Regions from separate parts of the Cellulosimicrobium sp. NPDC055967 genome, predicted to be linked through region 2. Evidence: riboswitches for the same ligand, from Rfam matches in the RefSeq annotation. Region 2 holds a riboswitch; each other region holds the start of a gene.
What was found. Region 2 has a riboswitch for thiamine pyrophosphate ahead of ACFC2L_RS07075 (ECF transporter S component). Riboswitches for the same ligand answer to the same signal wherever they lie in the genome.

Region 1 (2,190 bases), on a different contig from region 2:
GGGTCCGCCGGGTCCGCGTCGGACCGGACCGCGACGAGGGTGGACGGGGCGCTCATCGCGCGAGCAGCTCGTCGGTCGTCGTGCCGGGCACGGCCAGCGTGACGCGCGTGCCCCACGGGTCGTGCACGACGACGGAGCGGCCGTCGTCGGCGTGCTGCAGGCCGCGGGCCCGCAGGCGGGCGACGAGCGCGTCGAGGTCGTCGCGGCCGGGGACGGTGACCGCGACGTCGCCGAGCCCGAGGCTCGCGGCGCGCGGGCCGGCGCCGGCGCTGTTCCAGACGTTCATCGCGACGTGGTGGTGGTACCCGCCGGCGGACGCGAACAGGGCGCCGCTGTACTCGGTGACCGTGGCCTCGAACCCGACGGCGTCGACGTAGAAGTCGTGGGCGGTCGCGATGTCGCCGACCTGGAGGTGGACGTGCCCCACGCGACCGGCGAGCGCGGGCCCGGCGTCGAACGTCTCCTGGTCGAGGTGCGTGCGCAGGTACGCGTTCGGGTCCAGGTACTCGGTCGCCATGACGATCTGGCCGCGCTCGCGGACCCACGTCTCGCGGGGGCGGTCGGTGTACAGCTCGACCCCGTTCCCCTCGGGGTCGGTGAAGTAGAACGCCTCGCTGACGAGGTGGTCGCTCGACCCGACGAACGCCCCGCGACGGTCCTGCGCGGCCCGGTAGACGGTCGCGGCGAGGCTCGCCGCGTCGTCGAACAGGAACGCGGTGTGGAACAGGCCGGCCTGACGCCGGTCGACGGCGGGCAGGCCGGGCGTGTGCACGAGCCGCAGCATGGGCGTCGTGCCGCGGCCGAGGACGCGGTGCACCTCGGTGCCGCGCGAGCGCTCCTCGAGCGGGGCCAGCGCGAACGCGCCCGTGTAGTAGGACGTCATCTGCTCGAGGTCGCCGACGCGCAGCGTGACGGCGTCCATGCTCGTGGACGGGGACAGGAGGCGGTCGGTCGCCGCGCCCGGGGTGCTCGTGGTCATGTCTGCTCCAACTTGTTGTTGCTACAACTATATTCCACACGTCGCCGGACGCTCCCGGCGCGGGCCGCGCTTCCTTGCTAGGGTCGCGGCGAACCACGCGGGGCGTCCCGCCCGGGCAGCCGGGCCGAGGGACTGAGACGAGCGGTACGGCCGCCCGGACCCGTCGAACCTGATCTCGCTAGCACGAGCGGAGGAACGTGGGCATGACGACGCCTGCTGCCATCACCCTGAACCCTGTCCTCGCGGACGACCCGACCGCACTCGTCCGGCCGGGGGAGACCGGCTTCACGGTCGACCTCGCGCGCCGGTACGCGCACCTCTTCGACGAGTTCTACGACCACCCGTTCCTCGCCGGGCTGCGCGACGGGTCGGTCGAGCCGGCCGCGGTGCGGCACTACGTCGGCCAGGACCACCAGTACCTCACGGCGTACCTGCGCTGCTACGGGCTCGGCATGGCGCTCGCGCCGGACCGTGACTGGGCCGCGTACTTCCACGAGAAGGCCGGGTTCCTGCTCGACGACGAGTCGCACGCGCACCACGCGATGTGCGACTTCCTCGGCGTGACGTACGAGGAGGCGCAGACGAACCGCCTCGCCCCGAGCGCGCAGGCGTACGTCGACCACATGCTCGCCGCGGGCCGCGACTCCCTCGGCGTGCTGCTCGCCGCGCTCCTGCCGTGCCCGTGGACCTACATCTGGTCGGCGCGGCGGTTCTGGCTCGCCGAGCGCGAGACGACGCCCGGCGCGATCGCGGACGACCACCCGCTCGCGGGCTGGTGGGAGTTCTACGCCGCCGAGCGCACCGAGGGGGTCCTGGCCGACCTGCGCGAGCGTCTCGACGCGCTCGCCGCCGACGCGGGCGAGGCGGAGCGCGCCCGCATGGAGCGCGCGTTCGAGCTGAGCTGCCGGCACGAGATCCGGTTCTGGCAGATGGCGTGGTCGCTCGAGCGCTGGTGACGTCCCTCCCGGACCGGTGAGGCCCGACGTCGGGCCTTACGCCAGCAGCAGATCCTCGCCCGGGTGCCTCGGCACCCGGGCGAGGGCGCGGGTAGCGTGACCGCATGGACACGACGAGCGCGGTGCCGGGCCCGGTGCCGATCGCAGTGCCGAGACCGGCGCCGGACCCGGTGCCGAGAGCGGTGCCGGACGCAGTGCCGGACGCGGTGCCGGACGCGGTCCCGGCGAGCCCCCGGTCCCGGAAGGGCGGGCGGC
Region 2 (2,190 bases):
TCCGGCTCGGCGACGAGCGCCGCGGCGACCGCGACGCGCTGGGCCTCGCCGCCCGACAGCGCGTGGGTCGGGCGGTCGTGCAGGTGCGCGGCGCCGACGGCGGTGAGCGCCGCGGTCGCGCGGGCGTCCATGCTGCGGGGGTCGGCACCGCGGTTCTCGAGCGCGAACCGCAGCTCCTCGTCCACTCGCGCCAGGCAGAGCTGGTCGCCGGGCCGCTGCTGGACGAGGCCGACGCGGGCGGCGAGCGCGGGCGGAGGCACCTCGCGCGGGTCGGCGCCGGTCACGCGGAGGCCGCCCAGGACGGCGCCCGGGAGGGTGTGCGGGACGACGCCGACGAGCGCGCGCAGGAAGGTCGACTTCCCGCACCCGGAGGGGCCGAGGACCAGCAGGCTCGTCCCGGCCGGGACGGTGACGTCGACGCCGTCGAGCACCCGGGTGCCGTGGTGCCCGAGGTGCACGGTCACGTCGGCGGCTGTGACAGCGTCGGGAACGTCGCGCGCGTGCGCGGTCACGTCAGCCACGTGCGCGGTCGCCTCACCCACGGCGGGCCGCGCCGATCGCGAACGCGTCGAGGGCGCCCGTGCGGGCGAGCGAGTCGCCGAGGAGGCGGGCCGCGAGGCCGCACAGCACGATGCACGACACGACCTGGATCCCGAGCCGGAGCATCGCGTAGTCCTGACCGAGCCAGCCGAAGCGCACGGCGTTGAACGCGAACGTGACGAGCGCGGCGCTCACGCCCGACGCGACGAACACCCACCAGCCGAACCGGCGGTAGCGCGTGAGCGCGAACGGCAGCTCGGCGCCGACGCCCTGGACCAGGCCCACGACGAGCAGCAGCGGCCCCGCGGGGGAGGCGAGGAAGACGACCTCGACGAGCGCGGCGAGGGTCTCGGCGAGGATGCCGACCCCCGGCTTGCGCACGATGTACGTGGCCAGGGGGCCGACGACGATCCACGCGCCCGCGAGGACGTTCGCGGCGAGGTCCGCGAGGGGGCCCATCGCGAGCTGGAGCGGGGCCCAGAGCTGGACGAACGCCCAGTACACGAACCCGAAGACGACGCCGAGGACGGCGATCAGCACCGTCTCGTGCAGCGTCAGCCCGCGACGTGGCGCGGGGCGCCCGGTCGGGCGGACCGCGGGACCGGGCGCCCCGCCGCCCGACACGCCGGGCGACACGCCGGCCGACCCGGCGGGCGGCTGGTCGGTGGGTACGGCGGCGCTCCGGGTCGCCTGCTGCGGGGTGGTGCGGGGCTCGGCCATGCGGGTTCCCTCCGTCGGGCCCCCGGGGCGAGGGGTGCACGACGGCGCGCCACCGCCGGGCCCGCGCGCACGGCACGGCGCGGGCGCGCGGGCACGAGCGCGCAGGGGACGGTGACGTCGGCCCTGCTCCCTTCGCTGGTACGAACCAGATCAGGTTCCACGGGTCTGCAGGAGGGACGGGTGTCCGGCCTGCACTCTCAGCGCTCGTGCGCTCCCCGGGGGCGTTCGGCCCGACCCTAGGCCCTCGGCGCGGCCCGGACAATCCCGGCGTCTCAGCCAGCGGGACGGGCCGTCGGGGCATGAGAGCGTGGCGGCATGACCACGGACAACGACCCTGCGGCGGTCGCCGAGCTCGACCGCCTCGACGAGGCCGTCCGGTCGGCGCCCGCCGGAGACACGACGGCGCAGATCGACCTCTGGCGGCAGGCGGCCCGGCTCGACACCTGGTTCTTCATCGCGCGCGGCCCCGAGGACCGGCCCCGCCCGTACGCGGTGGCCGCCGCCCAGGGGCCGATGATCTGCCTCTACAGCAGCGCCGGCCGCGCGAAGGAGGCCGCGCTGGCCCTCGGGCTCGCCGCAGAGGGCGACGCCGTGCCGCTCCTCGCGGTCCCGGTGCCGGCCGCGATCGACTACCTCGCCTCCTTCGGTGCGGCCGGCGTCGTCGGGGTGACGCTGGACCACCCGCGGATCGGGCACCACGTGCCGCTCGCGAACCTTTCCCTGCTCAAGGCGTGGGTCGCCGGGGACGCGGGGGTAGGCGTCGGGCGGGCGGCCGTCCCCGGGGCTTGACGTCGAATCGAACACCTGTTCGAATGTGCGGGTGAGGTGGGACGGACAGGCGCTCGGCGCGGACGACGGCGCTCTCCCGGGGCTGGAGCGGGCGGGCCTCGTGCGCAGCGTGCGCACGCCCGAGTTCGCGGGCATCACGTT
Region 3 (2,190 bases), on a different contig from region 2:
ACGAACGCGACGCCGATCGTCACCGCGAGCACGGACAGCACGAGCTGTGCGCCGTGCGCGCGCACGCCGCGCAGCGCGATCCGGCCCATCATCGGACGGCCGCCGGTTCGTGGGTGACCGGTGCGGCGTGCGCGCCCGCCGACGCCGCCGGCGTGAGGGCGCCGAGCGTGTCGAGGACGGCCTGCGGCGTCGGGTCGCGCAGCTCGGTCACGAGGCGCCCGTCCGCGAGGAACAGCACGCGGTGCGCGTACGACGCCGCCGTCGGGTCGTGCGTGACCATGGCGACGGACTGGCCGAGGTCGTCCACCGAGGCGCGCAGGAAGCCGAGCACCTCCGCGGCGGCGCGCGAGTCGAGGTTGCCGGTCGGCTCGTCCGCGAACACGACCGCCGGCCGGGACACGAGCGCCCGCGCGCACGCGACGCGCTGCTGCTGCCCGCCCGAGAGCTCCGCCGGGCGGTGCCCGAGCCGCGGGCGCAGGCCGACGGCGTCGACGACGCGGTCGAACCACGCCCGGTCCACGGGCCGGCGCGCGACGGCGAGCGGGAGCACGATGTTCTCCTCCGCCGTGAGCGTCGGCACGAGGTTGAACGACTGGAAGACGAACCCGATGCGCGTGCGTCGCAGCCGCGTCAGCCGTCGCTCGCTCATCGCCGAGACCGTCTCGCCGTCCACGACGACGGTCCCCGCCGTGGGGGAGTCCAGCCCGGCGAGGCAGTGCATGAGGGTCGACTTGCCCGACCCGGACGGGCCCATGATCGCCGTGAGGCGTCCGCGTTCGAGGTCGACGTCGACGCCGTCCAGGGCGCGGACCGCGGCCTCGCCGCGCCCGTAGGTCTTCACGAGCCCCCGTGCGGTGGCGATCACGGGCCGCTCCGGCGTGGTCCCGGCGGCTCCCGCGGCGTTCTCGGCGTTCTCGGCGTTCTCGGTGGACGTCGCGACGGTCGTCGTCGCACCCGTCATCCCAGGTCTGCTGCTCATCGGTCCTTCCCCTCCTGCGTCGTCGGCCGGGGGCCCCGGTCCGGTCGTCTCGACCCTCCCGCGGGGGTGCGCCCCCGGGCATCGGGGACCGGCCCGGACCCCTCCCTGGTCGGTGCGGCGCCGCTCTCAGGGTTCTCTCAGGGGGATTCCCCAGGGGCGGCCCGGTGTAGGCTCGACGTGAACGACAGGGGAGCTCCTGGAGGAGCTGAGAGTGCGGACCACCGCAGACCCTCGAACCTGATCCGGTTAGCACCGGTGGAGGAAGTCGGGAATCTCGATCACCTGCTCGTGCGGTCTCCCGCGCTCGCCGGAGCACGGGTCGCACGGGTCGGTGGACCCCTCCTGAACGTCCTGGGAGGACACATGCAGCGCACGACCGCCCGCACCCGCCGGAGCACCCTCGTCACGGGCGCGGGCACGACCCTCGCCCTCCTCGCGCTCGCCGCGTGCGGCAGCGGCGACGACGCGACGTCAGGCTCGGGAGGCGACGACGCGTCGTCGGGCGCCGGGGGCACGGTCACCCTGGTCACCCACGACTCCTTCGCCGTGAGCGACGAGGTGCTCGCCGCGTTCGAGGAGGAGAGCGGGCTCACCGTGGAGCAGGTCGCGCCGGGCGACGGCGGCGCGCTCGTCAACCAGCTGATCCTCACCAAGGACTCGCCGCTGGGCGACGTCGTGTTCGGGATCGACAACACGTTCGCCTCGCGCGCGATCGACGAGGGCGTGCTCGCGCCCTACACGCCGGACGGACTGTCCGACTCCGCGGCGCAGTACGCGGTGGGGGACGGGGGAGAGCTGACGCCCGTCGACCTCGGCGACGTCTGCGTCAACGTCGACCACACCTGGTTCGCCGACGCGGGCATCCCCGAGCCGGTGTCGCTCGAGGACCTCGCGAAGCCGGAGTACGAGGACCTCCTCGTCGTGACCAACCCGGCGACGTCGTCGCCCGGCCTCGCGTTCCTCCTCGCGACCGTCGGCGCGTTCGGCGAGGACGGCTGGGAGGACTACTGGGCCGACCTGCGCGCCAACGGCGTGAAGGTCGTCGACGGCTGGTCCGACGCGTACTACGTCGACTTCTCCGGCTCCGAGGGCGCCGGGCCGCGCCCGCTCGTGCTGTCGTACTCGACGTCGCCCGCGTTCACGCTCACCGAGGACGGCTCCGAGTCGACCACGGGTGCGCTGCTCGACACGTGCTTCCGCCAGGTCGAGTA
Region 4 (2,190 bases), on a different contig from region 2:
CGGCAGTGGAACGGCCTCACCGTTCCCGAGGCCGGCACCTACGCGCTGGACGAGGCGCACAAGCGCATCGGGTTCACCGGGATGCACATGATGGTGTCGCCCGTCCGGGGCGAGTTCACCCGGGCGCGCGCGACCGTCCTGGTCGGCGAGGACCCGCTCGCCTCGGCGGTCTCCGCGACGATCGAGACCGCGAGCCTCACGACGCACCACGAGGAGCGCGACGCGCACCTGCGCAGCCCCGACTTCCTCGACGTCGACGCCTACCCGACGATCGAGTTCCGTAGCACCTCGGTCTGCTGGCAGGGCGAGCAGCAGGACCAGATCCTCGCGTGGGCGCGTCTGCGGAACCGCTCGCCCGAGCGCGCCGAGCTCGCGCCCGAGCGGGTGCAACCCCGGACGGCGCAGGCCGGGCGGTTCCTCGTCGAGGGGCTGCTCACGGTCCGGGGCGTCACGCACCGGACCGTGCTGTCGATGCAGTACGGGGGCGCGCGCCGCGACCCCTACGGCCGCGACATCTTCGGCTTCCACGCCGCGGCCGAGATCGACCGCGAGAGCTTCGGCCTGGTCTGGAACGTGCTGCTCGAGACCGGCGGGTTCCTCGTCGGCAAGAAGATCGGCCTCGAGATCGCGGGGGAGGCGATCCACCAGGCCTGACGCGGTGCGTCGCGTCCGCCGGTCCCCGTGAGACCGGGGGAGGTCGTCCGGCGCGCGGGACGTAGCATGGCGAGCGACACGGGGTGCCCCGACGCGGGGCTGAGATGAGACCCGTCGAACCTGCTCTGGCTCGTACCAGCGAAGGGATGTCCGGCGATGACGCTCGCCCTGCCCCAGCACGACCCCGCACCCCGGCGCGACAGCGCCCGTCGGCCCGCGGGCGGCCGCTCACCCGGCCCGGACGGCGGCCCTGGCGCGCGGCCCTCGCGTCCGCGCGTCCTGTCGATCGCGGGGACCGACCCGACCGGGGGCGCGGGCATCCAGGCGGACCTCAAGTCCTTCGCCGCGCACGGCGCGTACGGCATGGCCGTGACGACGGCGCTCGTCGCGCAGAACACGCACGGCGTCCGCTCCGTGCACGTCCCCGGGCCCGCCTTCCTGCGCGAGCAGCTCGACGCCGTGTCCGACGACGTCGAGATCGACGCCGTGAAGATCGGCATGGTGGCCGACGAGGCCAACGCCCGCGAGATCGGGGCGTGGCTCGACGTGCTCGCGGCCGCGCGGACCGACGCCGGGCTCCAGCGACCCTGGGTCGTCCTCGACCCCGTCATGGTCGCCACGTCGGGGCACCGGCTGCTCGACGCGGGCGCGGAGCAGGCGGTGCGCGACCTCGCGGCCCGGGCCGACGTCGTCACCCCCAACCTGCCCGAGCTGGCCGTCCTCGCGGGCCGCGACGTCGCCACGACCTGGGACGACGCGCTGGCCCAGGCCGCGTCGTACGCGGCGACGAGCGGCGCCGTCGTGCTGCTCAAGGGCGGGCACCTCACCGGCGAGACGTCGCCGGACGCCCTCGTCGTGCCGGCCGCGGTCCCCGGTGCCTCACCCGCGGTCACCACGTTCGACGCGCCCCGCGTCGACACCCCGCACACCCACGGCACGGGGTGCTCGCTCTCCGCGGCGCTCGCGGCCCTGCGCCCGCAGCGCGAGGGCTGGGCGGCGGCCGCGCGCGACGCGAAGGAGTGGCTCACCGGCGCGCTGCGGTCGGGTGCCGCGCTGCAGGTCGGGACGGGCCGGGGCCCGGTCGACCACCTGCACGCCACGTCGCCCGTCGCGCCCGGCTGACCGCGCGGAACGGGTCAGGCGCTCGTCGTCGGCTGCGCGACGGCGCAGTCGTAGCCGGGCGGCCACCAGCGCCAGGTCGCCACGACGTCCTGCGCCGCGACGCCCGCGGGGCGGTCGGCGACGCACGCGTCCGCCTGCTGGCGCAGCCCGACCGTCACCCAGTACACGGCGAGCGCCGCGGCGAGCAGGACGGCGAGGACCGTCACGGCGGGGCGCAGGGCAGGGGAGGGCCCGCCGTCGGACCCGTCCTCCTCGCCAGGCCGCGCGGGCACCCAGTCCCAGCTCACGCGGTGCCCGAGCTCGTGGCCTGCGCCGCTGCGTCGGGGACGAGCAGGACCTTGCCCGTGGTCGCGCGGCCCTCCAGCGCCCGGTGGGCGTCGGCGGCGTCGGCGAGCGGGAACGTGGCGCCGACGC

Region 1: it holds a riboswitch for thiamine pyrophosphate, as region 2 does, so the genes downstream of both, ACFC2L_RS19780 (TenA family protein) here and ACFC2L_RS07075 (ECF transporter S component) in region 2, are expected to answer to the same signal.
Region 3: it holds a riboswitch for thiamine pyrophosphate, as region 2 does, so the genes downstream of both, ACFC2L_RS16415 (thiamine ABC transporter substrate binding subunit) here and ACFC2L_RS07075 (ECF transporter S component) in region 2, are expected to answer to the same signal.
Region 4: it holds a riboswitch for thiamine pyrophosphate, as region 2 does, so the genes downstream of both, thiD (bifunctional hydroxymethylpyrimidine kinase/phosphomethylpyrimidine kinase) here and ACFC2L_RS07075 (ECF transporter S component) in region 2, are expected to answer to the same signal.

Annotation. Positions count from the first base shown of each region.
Region 1 is NZ_JBHJYJ010000026.1:4,999-7,188, forward strand. It holds gene ACFC2L_RS19770 (alpha/beta hydrolase) at 1-56, opposite strand, end outside; gene ACFC2L_RS19775 (VOC family protein) at 53-979, opposite strand; TPP riboswitch at 1,068-1,192, shown strand; gene ACFC2L_RS19780 (TenA family protein) at 1,183-1,935, shown strand; gene ACFC2L_RS19785 (helix-turn-helix domain-containing protein) at 2,040-2,190, shown strand, end outside.
Region 2 is NZ_JBHJYJ010000004.1:92,839-95,028, forward strand. It holds gene ACFC2L_RS07070 (ABC transporter ATP-binding protein) at 1-521, opposite strand, end outside; gene ACFC2L_RS07075 (ECF transporter S component) at 535-1,260, opposite strand; TPP riboswitch at 1,369-1,488, opposite strand; gene ACFC2L_RS07080 (hypothetical protein) at 1,576-2,049, shown strand; gene ACFC2L_RS07085 (Rv2578c family radical SAM protein) at 2,081-2,190, shown strand, end outside.
Region 3 is NZ_JBHJYJ010000014.1:82,503-84,692, forward strand. It holds gene ACFC2L_RS16405 (ABC transporter permease) at 1-92, opposite strand, end outside; gene ACFC2L_RS16410 (ABC transporter ATP-binding protein) at 89-979, opposite strand; TPP riboswitch at 1,156-1,260, shown strand; gene ACFC2L_RS16415 (thiamine ABC transporter substrate binding subunit) at 1,343-2,190, shown strand, end outside.
Region 4 is NZ_JBHJYJ010000007.1:220,870-223,059, forward strand. It holds gene ACFC2L_RS11895 (YceI family protein) at 1-654, shown strand, start outside; TPP riboswitch at 724-818, shown strand; gene thiD (bifunctional hydroxymethylpyrimidine kinase/phosphomethylpyrimidine kinase) at 811-1,776, shown strand; gene ACFC2L_RS11905 (hypothetical protein) at 1,791-2,063, opposite strand; gene ACFC2L_RS11910 (quinone oxidoreductase) at 2,060-2,190, opposite strand, start outside.